DNA from 3 places in the Paenibacillus sp. 19GGS1-52 genome. Region 2 is predicted to be linked to each of the others. Evidence: predicted binding sites of a transcription regulator. Region 2 holds the regulator's gene; each other region holds the start of a gene.
What was found. Region 2 encodes Rex, which represses fermentation and respiration genes when NADH is low (regulators of the CRP and FNR family bind a similar motif). Its sites were predicted from a motif close to TTGTGAAATATTTCACAA; they were not measured.
Positions count from the first base shown of each region.

Region 1 (7,739 bases), 260 kb from region 2:
AATATCACCTTTTCGGTGATATTTGTCACTCCCATCTAATTTCGCAGTGCTTTATTATTGCCTGAATTACAGTCTCTTAGTTTTCGAATCTTCCGTAGAATGCATCACGGTATACTTCAGCCAGTTCAGAAACCAGTGGAAGCTTAGGGTTAGCAGTCGTGCACTGATCTTCAAAAGCTTTATCAGCCAAGTAATCTACATTGGATTCAAAGTCTTTTGGATCAAAGCCCAGTTGTTGGAATGATTCTTCAATACCCAGCTGTTTATTCATATCGCGAATCATGTTAATCAAGCTGTTTACGCCTTCTTCAGTAGTACGAGCAGGCAATCCCAAAATGCGGGCAATCTCAGCATAACGCTCGTCAGCTATAAAATGCGAGTATTTAGGGAACGAAGCGAACTTCGATGGTTTCTTCGCATTATAACGGATTACGTGTGGCATCAGGATGGCATTAGTACGTCCGTGAGCCGTGTGGTATTGACCGCCCCATTTATGTGCTAAGCTATGGTTGATACCCAGGAAGGCATTGGCAAATGCCATACCAGCTAGTGTCGACGCGTTGTGCATTTTTTCGCGGGCAAGTTTATCGGCTTCCAACGCTGATTTGATCAGGTATTGGTGTACCAACTGGATAGCTTTGATAGCCAGACCATCAGTGTAGTCACTCGCCATTACAGATACATAAGCTTCGATCGCATGTGTCAATACGTCCATACCTGTATCGGCAACAGCTGTTTTAGGCAGACTGTAAACAAATACTGGATCGATGATCGCAACATCCGGAGTAAGCTCATAATCAGCCAACGGATATTTAATGTGGTTTTCGCCAGTTTTATCAGTAATAACAGCGAATGAAGTTACTTCCGAACCTGTACCCGAAGTTGTTGGAATGGCAACGAATTTCGCTTTTTTACCCAATTCTGGGAACTTGTAAACGCGTTTGCGGATATCCATAAATTTCTGTTTCAGTCCGTTAAAGTCAGCATCTGGATGTTCATAGAACAACCACATTCCTTTGGCTGCGTCCATTGGGGAACCGCCGCCCAGTGCGATGATGCAGTCAGGCTTGAATCTGTTCATCATAGCCGTACCTTTTTCAACTGTAGTTGTAGAAGGATCTGGTTCAACTTCCGAGAAGACCTCGATAGCTACCGGAGTTTGGCGTTGACGCAGATAATGTTCAACTCTTTCTACATATCCAAGTTTAACCATCATAGGGTCAGTGATAATAGCAACACGGGTAATATCAGGCATTTTGGTCAGGTATTGTGTAGAATCCTTTTCAAAATAAATCTTATCCGGCACTTTAAACCATTGCATATTCACTTTACGACGGTTCACCCTTTTCACGTTGATCAAGTTGATGGCAGTAACGTTCTGCGATACCGAGTTGCGACCATAAGATCCACAGCCCAGAGTCAGAGAAGGAATATTTGTATTGTAAATATCACCGATTGCTCCATGTGTAGAAGGAGAGTTCACAAGAATACGTCCGGTTTGCAGACGGTGCGAGAATTTCATAATAACTTCCTCGTTGTTGGAGTGGATAGCTGAGCTGTGACCCATGCCTCCAAATTCAACGATCTGTGCTGCGCGTTCGATACCTTGATCAGCATTTTTTACTTTGTAGCAAGCTAGAACAGGACTGAGCTTCTCAGCAGAAAGCGGGTATTTCGGACCTACGCCCTCAAGTTCGGCTACGAGGATCTTAGTGCCAGCTGGAACCTGGATTCCGCACATTTCAGCGATCTTCGTTGCAGATTGTCCAACAATTGCCGGGTTAACTGCACATTTTTCAACGTTCATTGCGCCGGAAGTCAGTTTGGCAGATTCTTCTTTATTTACGAAGTAACAGCCGTTTGCGATCATTTTCTTCTTCACTTGATCAAAGATAGCTTCTTCAATGATTACTGCTTGTTCGGATGCGCAGATCATGCCGTTATCAAAAGATTTGGAAAGAATAAGGTCAGTTACAGCCTGATCGATATCCGCGCTCTTCTCAATGAAGGCAGGCACGTTACCAGGACCTACGCCGAGAGCCGGCTTGCCACAGCTATAAGCTGCTTTAACCATTGCCGATCCGCCAGTTGCCAGAATCAGAGCAACATCAGGGTTATTCATCAATGCGTTTGTTTTGTCCATTGTAGGCATTTCAATCCACTGAATACAGTTCTCAGGAGCGCCAGCTGCAACAGCAGCGTCACGAAGAATTCTTGCGGATTCGGAGCTACACTGTTGCGCAGATGGATGAAAACCGAATATAATAGGGTTACGTGTCTTCGCGGAAATTAGGGCCTTAAACATTGTGGTTGATGTTGGGTTAGTTACCGGTGTGATACCCATAATGATTCCGACTGGTTCTGCAATCTTCTGGAAAGCGTCATAAGCGTTGTCTTCGATAACACCTACTGTCTTGTCGTACTTGATTCCGTGCCAGATATATTCTGTTGAGAAGATGTTCTTCGTGATCTTATCTTCGTATACTCCGCGTCCTGTTTCTTCGACAGCCAATTTCGCCAAATACATGTGTTTATCAAGTCCAGCCAATGCCATGGCTTGAACAATGTTATTCACTTGTTCCTGGTCGAGCAACATGAATTCTGCTAAAGCTTTCTTTGCTTTGTCAACTACCGTTTGAATATATTCTTCAGCGGTAGGTTGTTTAACTTGGGCGGCGACTTCATTCTTTACTGCCATCTCCCTCGTCCTCCTGTCAATTTTTGAGTTGTTTTTCTCTACAAATTCATTCTATCACATTCTATCCAATATGCATAGTGAAATCTTTCACATACTTTAAACTTTTTTTGATTCGTTTTCAAAGCGCTTTCATTCGATTATATTGTGGATTTTAATCCATTTTTTTCATTTTTTCCAAGCCTAAAATTCCATTCATTATGAAATTGTAGACCTTAATTCCTTTTGCGTCACCTGGATTTTGCTTTGTTCTTTTTGAATGCAATAAGGTTGCCATATTACCTGCTTCCAGTCATCCTTCAAGCTCCTCCTAGGTTAATAGTGTACCATCTAGATACTTTGCCCGCTCAATTATTAGTATAACCATTGAACAAAAGTCACCCTTAGGCATTTAATGCCTAAGGCCGTTCAGTATCACTCGTATGTAAGCGGCATTTCCGGAGTGTAAGATGCTTTCCATCCTTCAGCAAGCATGCCAAAAGCCGGCCCTCCAAAGGGCCGGCTTTTGGCATGCTCATTTTAGTTCAATCCAGCTATAAGATCTGTTCGACGACTACTCCACTTTAATAGTATCAAAAAATTTCGTTTGTACGGTTTTGGCTGCAGCATCCAGCTGAGCTTTGGAATCTGTGCCTTTTTTGGAGAACAGCTCCTGAATAACGTTAGACATTGTTGCATAGTAATCTTGCGTATTGTATTGCGCTTCCGGTTTGCCGTCCAACAGAGCCATGATGTCAGGGCTATATTGGTAGACATTGGTATACTTATCGTAGACAGCTTTTGTTTTCTTGCCGAAATCGGAATCTGCGGAATAGTAATCCAGAAGCGGTGGAATGAAATATTTACCGTCTGTTGTCCGTTGTTGTAACACAGCATCGAGTGCTTCTAAGCCTTTGTCAGAGAAATAATCGAAGGTAATATAGCGGAAAGCCATTTCTTGCTCATCTTTTGTGGCATTAGGATTGATGACGAGATAATCGCCGCCGAGTACACCGGTATGCTTGCCGCCTTTTTCAGCAGCTGGCATTGGGTACGTAAGCACATCCTCAGGCTTCATTCCACCTTGATTCAAGGCTTGCTCAATTACACCGTCGGAGCCAGCCATAACCATAGCCGTACGTCCTTGTTGGAATGCGCCTACAGCATCACCCCAGCCCAGTGCCCAGTCCTGAGGAATCGCATTGGCTTCCCATCTCAGCTTTTTGTAGAAATCCAGTGCTTTGATGCCTGCATCAGAATTGAAGGTTGCGACAACCTTGCCACCATCAATCTTTTGGATATCGCCGCCTGCTTCAAACAGGAAGTTGGTCCAGTTCCAACCTGCTTCGTTGCCTTTACCCATGGGTGCGATACCGGAGATGCCTTTTTTGGTATCAGCTACACCTTTGGCAGTATTCAGCATATCGTCCCAGGTCCAATCCATAGGCGGAACCGCAACACCTTTGTCGTCGAGCATTTTCTTATTAATCATCGTAGTTGTAACATAACCCTTTTGCGTGACCCCGAATACTTTGCCATCAATAATGAATTGATTCTGCAGCACCGGATTAATTTGATCTTTGAATTCGTATTTATTCCACAGATCAGTGATGTCAGCAACCCAGCCTTTTTCCACCAGGAATTTAGCTTCAGTAGCGTAGGTATTAAAGAAAGTTGGTGCTTCATTAGCCGCCATCTTAACTCCGATTTCACTTACATTGTACTGCCAGTCATCTTTAACGATCTCTACATTTGGATATTCTGCTTGGAAACGCTTGATCTTGTCATCTTCCTGTGCTCTTATCTCTGTCAGGTCAGGCGTAGGATAGTGAATCTTAATGGTTACTTTTCTCTGGGTGATATCATCCGCTGGCGCTTCGGTTGCGCTGCTGGCGTTATCAGTTGCGGCATTGGTTACTGCCGGAGATGCTTCCCCTTCCTTGTTTCCCTGTGCGTTACCGTTGTTATTATTGTTACCGCCGCAGGCGGACAACAATGTGCCGGTCACAAGGAGGCATGCTAACACGCTGGAAAATTTACGCATTGAAACTCCCCTTTTCAATTCATTATTATCTTACAACTTCATCATAAAAGAGAAATCGCTTACAAACGAGGTGCATTTATATTCCTTTCATGTGCAGGTTTACGATCCACCTCTAAATCTGTCATCCTATGCTCAGCCTTTTACTGCCGATAAAGCGACTCCACGCATAATAAATCTTTGGAAGATCAGGAAGACGATGATCGGCGGCAGGGTAACAATAAACAGAATAGCAAATTTGATGTTGGTATTAAGTGCTTTTACATTAATGACGTATTTATAGATCGCTGTCGCCAGCGTATATTTATCCTCACTATGCATGACCAGAGATGGCCAGAACCAGTCATTCCACGCCGTAGAGAAGATAAAGATCGCCAGTGTTGCAAAGATTGGAATGGACAACGGCACAGCAATGGAGAAAAAGCTTCTAGGCTCTGAGGCACCGTCGATGCGTGCTGCTTCAAAGATTTCCGGATGAAGTCCATCAAAAAAGTTCTTCAGCAGCAGAAAATAAAAGGTGTTCGCTCCGGCAGGCAGCCAGAAGGCGGCATACTGATTCAGCAGACCAAGCTCCTTCAAATTCACAAAGTTCGGAATCATATAGCTGGTCGCCGGAATAAATAAGGTCATGAGGAAGAAGAAATAGAATGCTTTTTTGTAGGGCACATTCATCCGGGATATACTAAACGAAGCCATGCCCAGCACCACCAGTGTCACAACCATATTTCCGAGGAAAATATAAATCGTGTTCCTGAGGAACATCGGCAGATCTATATAATTCATGGCATCCTTGAGATTGCTGAAATGCCATTCCTGCGGGAAAAAATGAGGTGGAAACGAGTTGACCTCCTGATTCGACTTCAAGCCGTTGAACATCGTCATGAGTATCGGATACAGCATGGTAAAGACCATAATAAGGAGAACTAGAACCATTATTCCGTAAATTACTTTGTTGCTCGTTTTTTTGAGATCATGCTGCGAAAGTATGCCTCTTTCCGTGTTCTTCATCTTAATTGTCCTCCTTGTTAAGCTTGAACTGTAAGATGCCCAAACCACCAAGGACAATGAACATCAGCATGCCAAGCGCAGTAGCTGTTCCATAATCCAGCCTTGTAAAAGCGTACTTCACAATCAGCAGCGCATAGGTCAGCGTCGTATTGTTCGGCCCACCATCCAGCAAAGCTAACTGTGACTGATAACCTTGTGAAGTCGCAATAATCTGCAATATCAACATTAGAATAATGAGATTTCGTAGTGAAGGCAGCGTGATATGACGGATACGAGCCCAAACGCCAGCGCCATCGATTTCAGCCGCTTCATACCAATCACGTGGAATACTGAGCACAGCGGCCAGATAGATCAGCATCCCTGAACCGAATTGCTGCCAGGTCTCCATAAAAACAAGGGACACCATCGACCACCTACTGTCGGTCAGAAAGGCAACTTGGTCCAAACCGAGCGAACCAATTAAGGCATTGATCGGTCCCACCGGATCATACAGCCATCTCCAAAGTCCATACAGTACCACACCAGGAACAACGAACGGCAGATAGGCCGCGACCCGTACAAATCCCCCGAATTTCCGCAGCTCTGAAATCGCGATGGCAAAGGCAATGGGGACCCAGAAGCCGATAGCGAGACCTAACACCATGTAATACAGGGTGTTCTTGACCGCCGTCAACACGTCGGGATCACTAAGCGCTCTGCTGTAATTATCCAAACCGACAAAGCTGTTGCCTTTTACAAAGTCTACATTATAGAAGCTATACAATAAGCCTTTAAATATAGGAACCCACATAAACATAATAAAGATAGCAATCGCGGGCAGGAGAAACAAATATCCCCAGAAGTTCTTTTTCCAACGATTTTGTTTGTACGGCTTACTCTCCTGCTTCACCGGCAGGTTCTCGCTTATACTTACGGTTTGGTTCATCAGGCTCCCTCATTCCTCTGTTCTTTAGGCCATTATTCACATAATGACTCCTACCTTAAATTGTAGGAAAAGAGAGAGGTGCTGAACATGTCTATATCTACCGCAATCGTGACTGTTCTTACTTCTTCAATTCGCTCGGACTGATTCCGTAGTATTTTTTGAAAATTTTGCTGAAATGCTCCGGTGATTCATAGCCTACCCGCTCTGCTATTTCATACCGCCGTAAATCCGTATTGAGAATCAGCTCACGGCTTTCTTCCATCCGCAGCTTGATCACATATTCCCACAGGTTAAAGCCTGTATTCTTCTTGAACAAATAACTTAAGTAATTGGGGCTGACGTGATTCTTCTTGGCGACCTCATGAATGGTCAAGCCTTTTTGGGCATAGTTCTCATCAATGTATTCCTGGGCTTTCTCCACGATCAGATTACTCCGTGTATGCAGTTCCTCTACCGACGGATCAGCCGTATAGTTATTCCAGTTGAAATCTCCATAGTAGAACACATAATGATCATTATGCTCTTTGTTCCAGAGAATGGCTTTGGAAGCCTGACGGTTCAGCACATCCATGAAGGACAAACCCTTGAGGATCTGACTGATTCCGATCACTGCGTGCAGATGTAAATATTTGTGAATATTAAAATGCAGACTGCGGCCCAGCACGTCAAGCCTGTTGAGTTGACCGGACGACGATTCTTCATAGCTCTTCTCATCCCACTGAATAATAACCGTAATTTCTTCCTCTGGAGAATAAAAGGCGATGGAGTTCCATTCCTGATCCAGCAGTTCCTTGGCAATGTTCAAGGTGGCATAACGCATTAAAAGTTGATCTTGAGCATTATATTTTTTGTCCTGAAGATCGCTTAGGAGTGGAGCCTTAATCTTGATCACTGAGAAAAATGGCCCCTGCAAGTTCAGGTCATCCAATTTGGCCCGATTAGCTTCATTAGCAAGCACGGAATCAGGATTGACAAGCAGTAAGTTCAATAGCTCGCTATACTCCGGAAGTGGCTCCTCCAGGCGAAAGTTCTCGCCAATCCCGGCCATGAAGGTTTCGAGTTCTGGTGTTGGTCTGTTCATCTTAAGCAGC
Region 1 covers NZ_CP059724.1:2,205,274-2,213,012, reverse strand. Annotated here, with positions in the region: gene adhE (bifunctional acetaldehyde-CoA/alcohol dehydrogenase) at 77-2,698, opposite strand; gene H1230_RS10335 (ABC transporter substrate-binding protein) at 3,249-4,718, opposite strand; gene H1230_RS10330 (carbohydrate ABC transporter permease) at 4,851-5,723, opposite strand; gene H1230_RS10325 (carbohydrate ABC transporter permease) at 5,725-6,648, opposite strand; gene H1230_RS10320 (response regulator transcription factor) at 6,767-7,739, opposite strand, start outside.
Region 1: the regulator Rex is predicted to act here: its motif matches at 2,774-2,791, upstream of adhE (bifunctional acetaldehyde-CoA/alcohol dehydrogenase).

Region 2 (7,739 bases):
TCCATACTCCGTAGCCATACGCAAGGCTTGTGGAGCAGGAACAGCTGTTGGATCACCACTTACACCTTTATGGATGAGTGCCGCAAGCCGCATTTCCTCGAACATATCCAGATTATTATTGCTTGCTGCGCCATCCGTACCCAAGGACACCTTCACACCTGCATTCAGGAGATCTGTAACGCGGGCCACTCCGCTGGCAAGCTTCAGGTTGCTACCAGGATTATGGGAAACGCCAACATTATGACGCGATAAAATTCCGATTTCTTCATCGTTCAAATGAACAGCATGGGCTACAAGTGATGGACGAGTGAACATGCCCAGCTTCTCCAGATGCGCTACAGGCCGCAAACCGTAATCAGCTATGTTCTGTTCCACTTCGCGTTTCGTCTCCGACATATGCGTGTGCATTGGCAAATCCAAATCATGGGCGGCTTGCACAAACTTCACAAAAAAGTCCGGTGGGCAAGTATATGGCGCGTGTGGTGACATCATCGTAGTGATTCTACCCTCAGCCTTCCCGTACCAGTTGCTGGCAAACGCAATAGCTTCTGCAAGCTTATGATTCTGCACCTCTTCAGAGCACAGACCAATTACTCCACGCATCAAAACAGCACGAATGCCTGATTGCTCAACAACTTCGGCTACCCGGTCCATATGATCATACATATCCAGGAAGGTGGTTGTGCCTCCCTTTAACATTTCCAGCACAGATAGTGAAGTGCCCCAGTACACATCATCTCCGGTGAACTTTTCCTCCATCGGCCACATTTTCTCCTGAAGCCATACCTGTAGCGCCAGATCATCTCCGTAACCGCGCAGCAAGGACATCGCTGTATGTCCGTGTGTATTCACTAGTCCCGGCATGAACAGCAGGCGGCTACCGTCAACGATTTGTACACCCTCTTCAAAAAGAGGTTCCTCTTCACCTATGTAAGAGATTAAATCATCTTCTATAGTCATATATCCACTCAGAACAGGCTTAATCGCTCCCGGTACGAGAAAACGCCCGTTTTTGATAACAGTCTTATTGCTTGCCATCTTCAATCTCTTCCCTTCCATCTTGTAAATAATAGGCCAGACTCTGCAAATCTGTAGTAAAGTCAGCCGCATGAATGCGCACATAAGAAGGCGTCTTCAAAATAACCGGTGCGAAATTCAGAATCGCTTCGATTCCTGATGTAACCAAAATGTCAGCCACATTCTGCGCTTCAAAATCCGGAACAGTAATAATCCCAATGCGGATTCCCTGCTTGCGGATGGTACTTTCCAGCTCATCCATAGGTTGAACGGTTAAAGAGTGAATTTGTTGTCCTACCTTGGGGGCATAGGAGTCAAACACCGCTGTTATCTTCATCGTGTCTTTCAAGTAAGCATTGTAATTGGACAACGCATGTCCGAGATTACCGGCACCTACCAGAGCTACGTTAATTTGCTGGTCCAGCTTCAAAATGTGGCGGATCTTCTCAATGAGATAGGATACGTCGTAACCAATCCCTTTTCTACCAAAATCGCCAAAATAAGCCAGATCCTTACGAATCTGCGCCGGGTTAAGATCTAATTTTTGACCAAGCTCTTGAGATGAAACTGTGGGAATTTCACGTTTTTGGAGATCATTCAGGAAACGCAGGTACACTGGTAGCCTGCGAACGACAGCCTCCGATATTTTATTATCCGATTTCATGTTTTCTCCTCCTAATTTAAGATATAGTTCCAAATAATGGTGATTCACATCAACAGGATTGGCGACGTTTTAGATAACGCCGCCTTCTTCCAGCCATTCAGCAATACGAGGAACCATTTGATCAGTAAGCATATGCTCCATCTTGGGGCCTGGTAGTGAATAAAGGAAATACTTCCCATAATAAGATTCAATAACTCTGGTATCATATACAATGACAATTCCGCGATCCTGGGCTGTGCGCACCAGACGCCCAAAACCCTGCTTGAAGCGAATGACTGCTTGTGGAACAGACAGCTTCATAAACGGATTCTTCTTCTGAGCCTGCAGCAACTCTGCCTTTGCCTCGGCTAGCGGATGGTTCGGTGGCTGAAACGGCAGTCTGACGATAGCAAGACAGGTCAAGGCCTCACCCGGAATATCTACACCCTCCCAGAAGCTACTCGTACCGAGCAGCACAGAAGCTGTGCTGTCCTGAAAACGGCGGATCAACTTGCTTCTGCTGCCGCCTTCCACTCCTTGGCCCAGTACAGTGATTTCTTGCGAAGCCAGTGCTTCTTTAAGCGGCTCATACACTTGGCGAAGCATCTTGTAAGAGGTGAACAACACAAGCATCCGCCCACGGGTGACCACTGCTGCTTCAGCAAGTGACTGCACTAGCATATCCACAAATCGGGCATCCCCCACACTACCTTTCACACTTGGAAAATCGCGCGGAATGACGAGCAGCGCCTGTTCCCGATAACGGAACGGAGAGGGTAGCAACACTGTCATGAGGCGACCTTCTTCAACAGCTGCATTCAGACCTAGATTATCAATCATAAACTGAAATGATTTATCGACAGACAGGGTAGCCGAAGTTAATATAATACTCCGCTTCTTATCGAAGAACAGCTCCTTGAGCTGCGAACTAACATCCACAGGCACCGCATAGAGCTGTAACGATTTGCTGCGATAATTACCATTAGCCTCCAGCCAATATACTACATTGTCGTCATTCATTCCCATAAAGAAACGCACTTGTTCACGAATAGAAGCCAAATCTTTGAATAAACCACTGATATCGGTCACAAGACTGTCAGAGGAAGACTGTCCGTCCTGATCACGCATCTCATTCAGCATCTTGTCACCCTTGCGTATGATATCCGTTAGAGTGAGATTTAAGGAGTTCTCTAGAGCCTCCAGTTCCTCCCACGTCTTAGGTTTATTCCCCGGGAGCAGACGCAGAACTAATTGCCCAGCTTCGCCAGCAGACGCATCACTGCGCTCTGGCATAAGGCTAAACAGCTTATCAGTAAGCATATCCCAGGTTTCCTTCACCGTAAGCAAATCAGGATAAATCCTGTCTATGACTCCGCTCCATTCTGAGGCCTGCTCACTGCCTGAAGATTGCAACATCAGTCGCAGTGCCGGCAGTTGACCGTTGCGGCTATCCTTATAGAGACGTGAGAGTGCATGCGACACAGTGAAATGCTTCATATTCATTCCAAGATGCTTGCCAGCTACATCCTCCAAATGATGGGCCTCATCAATAACAAGGTGCTCATAAGCAGGAAGCAGTTGATGGCCAGCCTTCACATCTGCGAATAGCTTGGAATGATTCGTTATCACTACATCAGCTATACCGGCTTCATGTTTTGCCCGGTGGTAGTAACATTTGCGGAACCATGGGCATGCGCGTCCCAGACAAGAATCGGTATCACTGGCCACAGTTTCCCAGAAATCACCACCACGACCACCCAAATTGAGTTCCTCGTCATCTCCGGATTCGCTTTGAGTCAACCATACGATCATTTGAGCTGCTGTAAGCGAGTCTTCTCTCGGACTTATAAAGTCCTTCTTATTAATCTTATGTTCAAACTTGCGCAGACACAAATAATGCCCTCTTCCCTTGAAGATTGCAGCCTTGAATGGAAATGGAATGACCTTAGTCAGGAGTGGGACATCACGCTCACGTAATTGATCCTGCAAATTAATAGTATGAGTGCTGACCATGACTTTTTGACCGCTTCGCACGCTCTGATAAATAGCTGGAAGCAGATAGCCGAGCGATTTCCCGGTTCCCGTCCCTGCTTCAATCAGCAAATGTTTATCTTCAGCAAGCGCCGTCATCACCTCAGTGATCATAATATCCTGTGCTTCCCTGCTTTCGTAATGGGGCAATGTATCTTTAAGCCGTCTGGTTACCTCTTCCATATAATCAGTAAAGGAGAGATTATCCAGTGGATTAGCATCATGATCATCTCTTGGTGGTGCAAGCTCTGTCCAATCTCCTACAGCCAGTGCCAACTGTCGATAGAAGGTGAGGTCACCTTCGGGTTGAAGGGTTTCCTTCTCACGTTCCCGCAACAGCCCGTCGAAATACCAGCCTAGATCGCTTTCTTCTTCGTTGAAGAGCTCACTAAGCCTCTGAATGGTAAGCAGTGGGAGACTATCTAGCTCCTCCAGACACTTCAGCAATAAAAGTGCGGTTGCAAGCGCGTCACTGTCCGCCTGGTGCGGACGTTCATGCGTTACCCCAAAGCTGGTGCTGACCGCTCCCAACTGATACGACGTCAGGGAAGGAAAACATATCTTGAGGAAATCAATCGTATCCAGAATCCGCCCCTGAAACGGCAGATAACCACATCGGTCTAAAGCACTTTGCAGAAAACTGAAATCAAAAGCAACATTATGACCTACAAGCACAACATCATCCAGCAGTGGTACGAGTTCCATCATCATCTCTTCCAGCGCTGGGGCATCCTGTACATCTGTATCTGTAATACCGGTCAGACCCGTAATAAAAGGAGGAATCGGTGCTCCCGGCTTGACAAAAGAACCATAAACCCGGGAGATCGACCGGTCTTCTTCTATAATGGCAAGGCCAACCTGGATAATTTCACCCACGGATTGGGTTCCCGTCGTTTCAAAATCAAGCACGGCAAATTTCATTATAAGTTCTAATCCCTTTCACTTGAGACTCTTTATCAGCATAACAGAAGTTGCGAAAAAAGGCGATGCACGCCGCTTCTTCAGTGGATGCATCGCTTGAATGGAAAAGCTTATGCTTACAAAAGCGAAACAAGTTGGTTGCCAAATTGGAGCTTGCCCCCACGGCGACGGCAAACCTCCAGATTGACGGTAGGCTCAGGAAGTTCAGGATCGAGCTGCAGCGAAAGCCTGAACAACTCTTGGGCTTCAGTAAAGCGTTCCTGTGCGGCTCGGATACAGCCCATAGCATTGTAGATCATTGCCTTAAGTTTAATCTCGCGGATTAAAGCCAACATATGATCCAAATGATTCCAGGCTGTCTCACCTTCCCCTTCCTGCAGGTAAGCCATGGCTAAATACAATCGGGCAGCGAGGCTATCCGGATAACGCAGGATCACTTCTTTAAACTGCTCGATGCATTTCCGGTACATAAGCAGCTTGTAATATCCTTGTCCCCTGACAAAAGAATCCATAAAAAGCTCAGGGGCTTCCTTTTCTGGTTCTGGTTCTGGTTCCTCAAGCTCGGCTGACAAATCCGTATGTTCGCGGAAGTTGCTCAGCTTCTCAGCAAAGATTAGCCATTCATCCATTACATTATCGCTAAGTCTATGCAGCATGTTGTACTTGCATAAAAGCTCATTCCGGCGGGTACCCTCCGCTGTAGGGAAGTCAGTGACGATCTCCTGGAGCATCTCGTTCATTTCAGCAAATAAATGTTGAAACATGGGACATCCCACCCTTACGGAAAATGAAATCAGTTCAGCTTGCCTGTCTTCATTTTTCGCTATGTGGGGGCCTTTCATCCCTGCCATTCATTGCATGACTCAAAGTTTGGTCTTAGGCAATCGTAGCATGAAGCTCATGATCCGCCAGTTTTACAGGCTTATTATTCTCATCCACAAATACAACTGTTGGTTTGTGGGTTGCCAGCTCTTCTGTAGACAGCATAGCGTAGGAGATAATAATAACTGTATCTCCGGGATGCACAAGACGAGCCGCTGCACCATTCAAACAAATGACTCCACTACCGCGTGGCCCAGGAATCACATAAGTTTCAAGGCGCGAGCCATTATTGTTGTCAACAATTTGCACTTTTTCATTTTCAAGTAAATCAGCAGCTTCCATCAGACTTTCATCAATGGTGATGCTGCCCACATACTCCAGATTGGCTTCGGTAACTGTTGCACGGTGAATTTTGGATTTCATCATATGTCTAAACAAGGGTAGCAACCTCCTTGGGAATAAATACATTGTTGTCAATAAGACGGGTACGGCCGAACTTCACGGCAAGCGCCATGATGATCTCTCCATCCACATTTGTCAGCAGATCGTCCGCTTCCAACACCTCGAGGTCAGGAAATGTCAATATTTCTGCGTATTCAATAACAGCGAGAGGAGAAGTGGAAATAACCGATACCAACAGCTTACGAATGTCCGTAGCGGTTCTGGCCTTGCCTTCCTCCAGAGCTTCACGGGCAGTACGAAGTGAACGGGAAAGAACCAAAGCCTGCGTGCGTTCCTCCTCAGACAGATAAACATTGCGTGAGCTTAGTGCAAGTCCATCGCCTTCACGAACGATAGGGCAAGGAACAATTTCCACATTCATATTAAGATCTGACACCATCCGGCGCAGAACGGCCACCTGCTGCGCGTCCTTTAAACCAAAGAAAGCATAATCCGGCTGTACCATGTTAAACAGCTTGCTAACAACCGTTGTCACTCCATCAAAATGTCCGGGCCGTGATGCCCCACATAACTGAGTAGTTAGCGACGCCACAGAAACCTTACTGCGAATCGGCTGCGGATACATTTCTTCCACAGTGGGAATAAAAACGATATCAACGCCCTCACGCTCTGCCAGTTCCAAATCACGGTGCTCATCGCGCGGATAGGATTCGAAATCCTCACCTGGTCCGAACTGCAGCGGGTTCACAAAAATACTCATGACAACCGTGTTGCTCATCTCTCCGGCTCGGCGCAGGAGACTCGCATGTCCTTCATGCAGGAAGCCCATAGTGGGTACAAAGCCAATCGGCGTATGGCCGCCTCGACGCATATATTCAAGTGCTTCGCGCAACTGTTCTACACTTCTGACTACTCTCATCTTATTTCGCTCCTTTTTCGGCTGCGCCGTATAAAGATTCCAGTACACTTTCGTCCGCGGTAAAGACATGGCTTTCGTCGGGGAATGAACGTTCTTTCACTTCCAGAACATATTGGCTGATTCCCTCACGTATCTGGTTTCCTATATCGGCGTAGGTTTTGACGAATCGTTTCTCCCGATACGGAGAAGCGTAACGCAGCAAATCATGGTACACCAGCACCTGACCATCACAATAACGACCTGCACCAATTCCAATGGTTGGAATGCTAAGGGCTTTGGAGATAGCATCAGCAACCTCTTCTGTAACCAGCTCCAAGACGATGCCAAAAGCTCCAGCGGCTTCGAGCGCCTTCGCTTCATCCATCAAGCGCTGGGCATCTTTGGCATCTTTGCCTTGAATACGGTAACCGCCGATCATATTCACCGACTGGGGAGTAAGACCAATATGTCCCAGCACGGGTACGCCTGCCGCAACCACAGCAGCCACTGTTGCGCAAATCTCTAGACCGCCCTCCATCTTAACGGCTTGAGCCCGACCTTCCTGCATTAAGCGGCGTACGCCACGCAAGCTCTCATCAATACTTCCGTGATACGTCATAAACGGCATATCCGCCACAATAAATGTGTGCTGCGCTCCCCGGGTCACTGAGCGAGTGTGATAGACCATATCATCAATCGTAACCGGCAGGGTAGTATCATATCCTAACACTACATTCCCTAAAGAATCACCAACAAGTATAAGATCAATTCCGGCTTCCTCGGCCAATCGGGCCGAAGGATAATCATAAGCAGTCAGCATGCTCAGCGGCACACCCTCTGCTTTCATTTTCTTCATTTTGACAATATTCAGTGGCTGTTTGTCTGCCATGGCTCTCCATTCCCCTTTTCCGAATTAATACGCGATAGACCGCGCAAACAAAAAAACCCTTTAGCAGAAATCCGCTAAATAGGTCCGAAGGGCAAAAAAGAGTCACTCGCGATCGT
Region 2 covers NZ_CP059724.1:2,469,599-2,477,337, reverse strand. Annotated here, with positions in the region: gene H1230_RS11645 (amidohydrolase) at 1-1,038, opposite strand, end outside; gene H1230_RS11640 (redox-sensing transcriptional repressor Rex) at 1,025-1,681, opposite strand; gene dinG (ATP-dependent DNA helicase DinG) at 1,751-4,612, opposite strand; gene H1230_RS11630 (tetratricopeptide repeat protein) at 4,729-5,376, opposite strand; gene panD (aspartate 1-decarboxylase) at 5,489-5,872, opposite strand; gene panC (pantoate--beta-alanine ligase) at 5,865-6,755, opposite strand; gene panB (3-methyl-2-oxobutanoate hydroxymethyltransferase) at 6,757-7,623, opposite strand.

Region 3 (7,739 bases), 2.1 Mb from region 2:
CACATGGAGGTTCTATTTCCCTACAATCCGAGCTTAATGAGGGCTCGCAGGTAACCTTTACGCTGCCTCTACAGAGCCAAAGGGGGAGTGAGGCGTGAAGGAAAGAGTGAAATCCTGGATACTGGCCTTGCTCGTGCTTGGGAGTCTCGTGGAGAGCTATTATTTGATTTATCGGCTGCCTGGTACGGATTCGGCTGTACTTTCGGAGAATTTATATGTAAAGACAGACAACATGGGGCCTGAAGAGAAGGTTGAGAATTTGCTCTATCCCGATAAAATGATTATTCATATGGGAGACGGTAAGCACACCCTGTTTTACCCCAGCTCGACCTTTTACAATCTGATCCTGAATCGGTTGAAGGGGCGGGGCTTTGAAAGCTTCCAACGGCGCTCGGTGCAGGACTTCAACTGGAATCAGATTCGCAAGGAGAATCCAGGGATTGAGCTGTCCTTCGGAGCAGGAATTCCCGTAACGCTGCTGCAGCGGATAATGCAGCTGTCACCGGATTCCTTGTTCGCGGGGGAAAGCATTGATAAGATCTGGATATACAATATCAAGAATGACTCCAAGGCCCATGCCATCTTTTTCAGCACCCGGGGTGATATTGTATATGAAGCGGCTAAAGTCGATCTTACCGTGCAGGACATCCAGCAGCATGTGGATTTTGGCAAGAATTTGACTTCTTATACAACATTGAATGGTGACTATTATGTACCTGACAGTAAGATATCGCTGGTCGAGGTAGAGATGCCATCCGGTATGTACACCATTGAACAGATGCAGAGCAATCTCTTCTTTGACGCTGGGAGCACCAGATATATTCGTGAGAAAAATGGATCGGAGATTTACACGGACAGCAAACGTAGTCTGCAGGTCGATCAGGAGCAGAATTGGATGAGCTACAGCGACCCTGCTGCACTTCCGGCTGGTGAAAGCACACCGGCCAAGGATGCGCTTGAGGCTGTGGATTTTGTGAATCAGCATGGCGGTTGGAATGGAACCTATCGGCTGGCAGCAACGGAGGAGAGCAGACTGGAGCGAAAGGTTTCCTTTCAACAGTATTATGGCTCCTACCCTTATGGTTCTTATCCAATTATGAGTAAGCCACAGCTACAGTATGGTGTGATTAATCTGGAACTGCAGCAGGGCACCGTATCTTCCTATGATCGATCTTTAATTTATATTGATGAGAACAAATCCGTGAAAAAAGTTGTGGAGTTGTCGGGAGGAGAGGAGCTGCAGAATCAGCTTACCCAGATTGGCAAGGCTTCTTCTGTAAAGGATTTAACACCTGCTTATGTACCTGTGGAAAAAGGTGGGAAGCTGGAGCTGCTCCCGGTATGGCGTGTTACGCTGAGCGACGGCAGCGTGCTAACGCTGAACTAGCTGCTCACAAAACAAAGCGTATGCTTCCGAAGCAGTTTTGTTGCAAGCCACATGCAATGAAGTAATGTTCCACAAAACAAAGCGTATGCTTCCGAAGCAGTTTTGTTGCAAAGCCGCATTCAATGAAGTAATGTTCCACAAAACAAAGCGTATGCTTCCGAAGTAGTTTTGTTGCAAGCCACATGCAATGAAGTAATGTTCCACAAAACTTTTAGGAGGTGAGAGTATGGATTGGGGAAGAGCCAAAAATGTGCTAATCTACGCTTTTCTGCTGCTGAATCTGCTGCTGTGTTATCAGCTGTGGAATGATCTGCATGATCAGGTCAGCGCCAATCTTGATTTCACCTCCCTTTCTGAAGAAACACAAGCAGTGATGGAACAGAAGGGAATTAGGGTGTTATGCCCAATCCCGGCTGCGACACCGCAGCTGCCTGATATTACCTATAATTATTCCGGGGAGGAGCAGAATGAAGCGCCGGTGCTGCTGAAGCTTCCGATAGACAGCAAACTGATCTACTCTTCATTCACCGAGCTTAGCGATCAACTGATGGGCCAGATCTCGGACATTGCCAACTACCGCTTCGATTCCCAGGAAAGTGAGATAGGTAAATTTGTACTCCACCCGCTAGTGGATAATCAGTGGTCGCTGTTCCGCGTGAGACTGGAGTTAATCAATAGCAATCAGAAGATTGTGGCCTACCGTTGGCCACAGATCAAGATTGGAACCAGTAACAAAGAGGATCTACAGAAGGTGCTCCCTGCATCCCAAGCGCTGAGCAGTTTAATTGAGAAATATTTTCCGGTCGATTCGGTAGTCAAGGAGATTGAGCTGGGGTATTACGGTGAATTGTTTAACTCCGAAAGTCAGGTCGCGTCTCCAATGTGGCGGTTCATGCTTGAGAATGGCAAAGCCTATTACGTAGATGCCATTAGTGCGGACATCATCAGTCCGAAGACAACAGAGTAGAGGGAGTAAGAAATATGGGGATTTCATTTACAGTACTGTCCAGTGGTTCTACTGGCAACGTAACGGTGGTGCGTAACGGGGAGACAACGCTGATGATTGATGCGGGCCTTAGTGCGAAGCGGATTGATGAGCTGCTGGGTATGCGTGAGCTGACGGGCAAGGATATCGACGGGATTCTGATTACACATGAGCATTCCGATCATATCAAAGGACTTGGGGCAATGGCGCGCAAATACGATCTTCCGATCTACGCGAATACCAATACTTGGGGAGCGATTGAGAAGGGGATTGGTAAAATAGCTGAACATAACCGGATTATTATGGAATCCGGAGAACATATAGACTTTGGCAGCCTTAGGGTGGAATCATTTGCGATTTCCCATGATGCTGCTGAGCCCGTAGCCTATAACTTTTACGACGGGAAAGAGAAGTTGTCTGTAGCTACCGATTTGGGTTATGTCAGCGATAAGGTGAGAGCGGCAATTGCAGATTCCGATGTAATGGTGCTGGAGGCAAATCATGATATTGAGATGCTCAGAATGGGACGTTATCCGTGGAACACGAAACGGCGTATTCTAGGCGATATGGGCCATCTATCAAACGAAGCAGCAGGCGCAGCGCTTAGTGAGATTCTTACTGGGCGGACCAAACGTACTTACCTGGCGCATTTAAGTCGGGATCATAATATGATGGATCTGGCAAAGATGTCAGTTCGTTATGCGATGGAGGACCGGGGCTGTTTTTTCAAAGATAGTGAGTTTAAACTATGTGATACGTATTATGATCGCCCTACGCCATGGGATACGGTGAGCCAGTCATAAGCTGATCCAATTCAGCGGTCTTGCGCTCAAGTTCCTGGCGGGAGATAAGCCCTTTATCAATCAGCAGCTCAATCATGGCACTAAGAGTAAGGGTCATATGATAGTGTTCATCCTTCAGATCACCTAGTTTACCAATGAACTGTACCAGATCAATACTTGTGGAGAAAGATTCCATATTCTGCTTCTCCTTTCGAATTGAAAAATGTAAAAAATTTGCAAGGAATTCGCTTCAGAAAAGCCACGACTGAACGTCTGCCTGTGATACAATCTATATAGAGAATAAGTTAAGCGTAATTCTGTAGTGCTTGCTATTATTGTAGTCTGTTAAGTTGAAAAATATTCCGAAATAAGAGAAACGGCTGTGTTCTTCTGATAAAGGACAAGATCCGTTTTATAAAATAGCCTTACTTTACGCTAAATACCACTTTCTTGTGGTAAAGGGATAAAGTGAAACCTTTTAACACTATTTGGAGTCTGGAAGATAGATTGATATAGCTCGGGCGTTGTTGCTTGGCGTTCAGGTCATGAATGCAGTAGCAATAGAGGGGAGAGGATTTGGGTGGGACTGTTTCAAGATGATTTCTATTCAACTAAAGTATCGCGGCGTAAAGATCGAAAAGGAACAAAGGGATCCACAACTCGCGGCTGGTCTGTTCGCAAATCACGCCGTAGTCTGCCAACTTGGCAGATATCTGCCATCTGCTCTTTACTCAGCGCGGTGGTTGCGGTGCTTCTCTTCAGTTTGCTTACAGGCCAACTAACACATGAGACGGCTCAGAATCCGGCAAAGATTGAGAATGTTACCCCGAGCAGTGGTGATCCATATGATCGGATTATTCAGGCTGCGGCTCTAGTTCGCCCTGCCGTAGTGAGTATCATTAACCATAAGGAAGATAATAAGGAACTTAATATTCTGGATGAGTCGGCATTAGGCTCCGGGGTTATATATAAGAAAGATGCTAAAAAGGCATACATTATTACGAATAATCATGTCATCGAAGGTTCTAGTAAACTAGAGGTGGTTACAATTGACGGGGAGACTCGCAAAGCATCGCTAGTTGGTGCCGATAAGGTTAGTGACATTGCCGTACTCTCCATTGATGCTAAAGGAATAAATACGATCGCACAGATCGGGGACTCCTCGAAGCTACGTCTCGGCGAAACGGTAATTGCCATTGGCAACCCACTGGGTCTTGGCGATTCACTAACTTCTGGTATTGTCAGCTATACGGAACGGATGATTCCAGTGTCGCTCAATCAGGATGGTGTATATGATTGGGAGCAGGAAGTGATTCAGACGGATGCAGCAATTAATGAAGGCAACAGTGGTGGTGCGCTTGTAGATCTGGAGGGTAAGGTCATTGGTATTAATACGATGAAGATTTCAGATACGGGTGTAGAAGGTCTCGGCTTTGCCATTCCGTCCAATCATGTGATGGAGAATGCGGCTGAACTAGCTGAAAAAGGGAAGATAGCCCGTTCCTATCTGGGTGTCTATTCTGTAGATTTGAATAATCCCTATGTTCCACTCGCAGAGGATCAACGCAAGGAATTGAACCTGCCAGCTAGCATTAAAGACGGTGTAGTCGTTCTGGATGCTGTTGGACCTGCAAAGGTCGCTGGGCTGAAATTTAATGATGTCATTACGAAATTTGATAATGAGCCGATTACTTCAACGCTCTCATTGCGCAAATATTTATATGATAGTACCAAGATTGGTGACGAGCTAAAGATTACCTTTTATCGCAATGGAGTTGTGAAGCAGGTTGTAGTAAAACTTCTTGAAAAACCAGAGGAATAAAAGCGCTAAAGAGTGTATATACTGCTATTGTAGGTGAGACAAATTATCCGGCTGGTAACCCTTACATTGGGAAGTCAGCCTTATACGGGAAAATAAGGGGAAATACGGATAGCTCTCTTGCCTTTGCTATTCAGGTGTGGTAATATGATAACAATCATACAGTTGATACCTAATTCTTGCATTGAAAAGGGCTGTCAAGTAGAGTTATACAACCTTTTTCAATGTGTGAATTTTTTCTTTGTCTGAAGATAAAAAGAACATATTAATTTAAATTTGTGGAGGTAACACACATGCAAACAGGTACAGTTAAATGGTTTAACGCAGAAAAAGGATTCGGATTCATCGAGGTTGAAGGCGGAAGTGACGTATTCGTTCACTTTAGCGCAATTACTGGCGACGGCTTCAAAACTTTGGACGAAGGCCAACGCGTTGAATTCAACGTTGTTCAAGGCAACCGCGGACCACAAGCCGAAAACGTTGTAAAACTGTAATAATAGAAGGTGCCGTCCCCGCTTGTGAAAGTTGGGACGGCCTTTTTTTTACATTTCCATCGGTTTTCTCAACTTTTGACATAAAGGAAGGGAGGAACGGTAATGAACTACCGGAAGAAGCCTTTAGAAGAAATACCGGAAGAGGATACCGCAATCTGGGCCTGTACCAATGATGGATGTAACGGATGGATGAGGGATAATTTTGCATTTGAACATGCGCCTTCTTGCCGTCTATGTCACTCCCCAATGGTTCGCAGTATGAAGATGCTGCCGATTTTGCTTAATTCCAATGGCGATCTCAAGTCGCTGAAGAAGGGTACTTCTATCACCTAACTTACGCTTTATGAGCTGAGCATTTTATAGAATGACGTACAGCAAAGAGACGGGTAAACCGTCTTATTTTTTTTGCTTATTTTCGAAATATTGTGATATTTGTCACAAATATATTGTTTTTTGCCTCTAAATGGGGTGTATAATGTGATTATTATCACACTTTGATCTTCGAATTTTTGACAAAATATAAGTACGAAAAGGGAAGAAGGAAGGGGAGAAATATGGATACAGTGATGCTGTCGCGGTTTCAGTTTGCATCGACAACGATTTTTCATTATTTCTTTGTGCCGGTGTCTATCGGACTAGCGCTCCTGATTGCGATCATGGAGACGATGTATGTCAGAAAAGGGAATGAAGAGTACAAGAAGATGGCTCAGTTCTGGGGAAAGCTGTTCCTCATTAACTTTGCAGTAGGCGTTGTAACGGGGATATTACAGGAATTCCAATTCGGGATGAACTGGTCCGATTATTCGCGTTTTGTCGGTGATGTGTTCGGAGCACCACTAGCTATTGAAGCGCTGTTGGCTTTTTTCTTGGAGTCTACATTCATAGGGCTGTGGATCTTTGGGTGGGATAAGGTTTCCAAGAGAGTGCATCTGTTATCCATTTGGCTGGTAGCGTTCGGAACGATGTTGTCTGCTTTCTGGATCTTAGCCGCCAACTCTTTCATGCAGCACCCTGTGGGGTTTGCCATAAATAACGGACGGGCAGAGATGAATGATTTCTTAGCCCTGATAACAAACGGCCAGTTGCTGGTGGAATTCCCACATACAGTGCTGGCTGCATATGCAACGGGAGCATTTCTGGTAACGGGGATTAGTGCGTATAAGCTGCTGAGAAAGCAGGAAGTATCTTTTTTCAAAAAGTCATTTGAGATTGCTGCTATTGTAGGTATTGTCTCTTCGATGGGTGTGGCTGTTGCAGGACATGCTCAAGCGCAGTATTTGGTCAAAACTCAGCCGATGAAGATGGCAGCGTCTGAAGGCTTGTGGGGTAAGAGTGGTGACCCAGCACCTTGGACTATATATGCTAATATTGATCCGGAGAACAAGGTGAGTAGCAATGAAATTCAAATACCTTATTTGCTCAGTTTTCTCTCCTACAGTAAATTCTCTGGTGAAGTTAAAGGGATGAACCAACTGCAAGCTGAATATGTGCAGAAATATGGTGAGGGGGATTATATCCCGCCCGTGCGCACAACCTTCTGGAGCTTCCGGATCATGGTTGCGGCTGGTACAGCGATGATCGTGTTGGGTCTGTATGCTATCTATCTGATCTGGCGCAAAAAAATGGACCGTCCAAACACTTGGTTTATGCGGTTCATGCTCTGGGGGCTGCTGCTTCCACCAATCGCCAATACGGCAGGCTGGATTATGACTGAAATTGGACGCCAGCCGTGGACGGTATTTGGTCTTATGCAGACTAAGGATAGTGTATCTCCTAATATTTCGAGTGGACAGGTGTTATTCTCGGTTATTTCTTTTACGACTATATACGCGATTCTAGGAATCGTAATGATTGGGTTGTTCATCAAGGTCATCAGAAAAGGCCCTTATGCCATGGATAATGATCACGATGTTTCGCATGATCCATATAACAAGGAGGTGTCCCCAAATGTCTCTTAATGAATTATGGTTCTTGCTGATTGCCGTGTTGTTCGTAGGATTCTTCTTCTTGGAGGGCTTCGATTTCGGGGTGGGAATGGAAACACAGTTTCTGGCCAAGAATGATACAGAGCGCCGGGTGCTGATTAACTCGATCGGGCCTTTCTGGGATGCTAATGAGGTCTGGCTGATTACAGCTGCTGGGGCGATGTTCGCTGCTTTTCCCGATTGGTATGCTACGCTGTTCAGTGGATTCTACATTCCCTTTGTCTTCGCCTTGCTGGCTCTAATTGCTCGCGGAGTGGCCTTTGAATTCAGAGGCAAACGCGATTCGC
Region 3 covers NZ_CP059724.1:328,117-335,855, forward strand. Annotated here, with positions in the region: gene walK (cell wall metabolism sensor histidine kinase WalK) at 1-98, shown strand, start outside; gene H1230_RS01565 (YycH family regulatory protein) at 95-1,387, shown strand; gene yycI (two-component system regulatory protein YycI) at 1,614-2,354, shown strand; gene H1230_RS01575 (MBL fold metallo-hydrolase) at 2,369-3,175, shown strand; gene H1230_RS01580 (hypothetical protein) at 3,144-3,350, opposite strand; gene H1230_RS01585 (S1C family serine protease) at 3,735-4,976, shown strand; gene H1230_RS01590 (cold-shock protein) at 5,267-5,467, shown strand; gene H1230_RS01595 (cold-shock protein) at 5,570-5,800, shown strand; gene H1230_RS01600 (cytochrome ubiquinol oxidase subunit I) at 6,022-7,425, shown strand; gene cydB (cytochrome d ubiquinol oxidase subunit II) at 7,415-7,739, shown strand, end outside.
Region 3: the regulator Rex is predicted to act here: its motif matches at 5,891-5,908, upstream of H1230_RS01600 (cytochrome ubiquinol oxidase subunit I).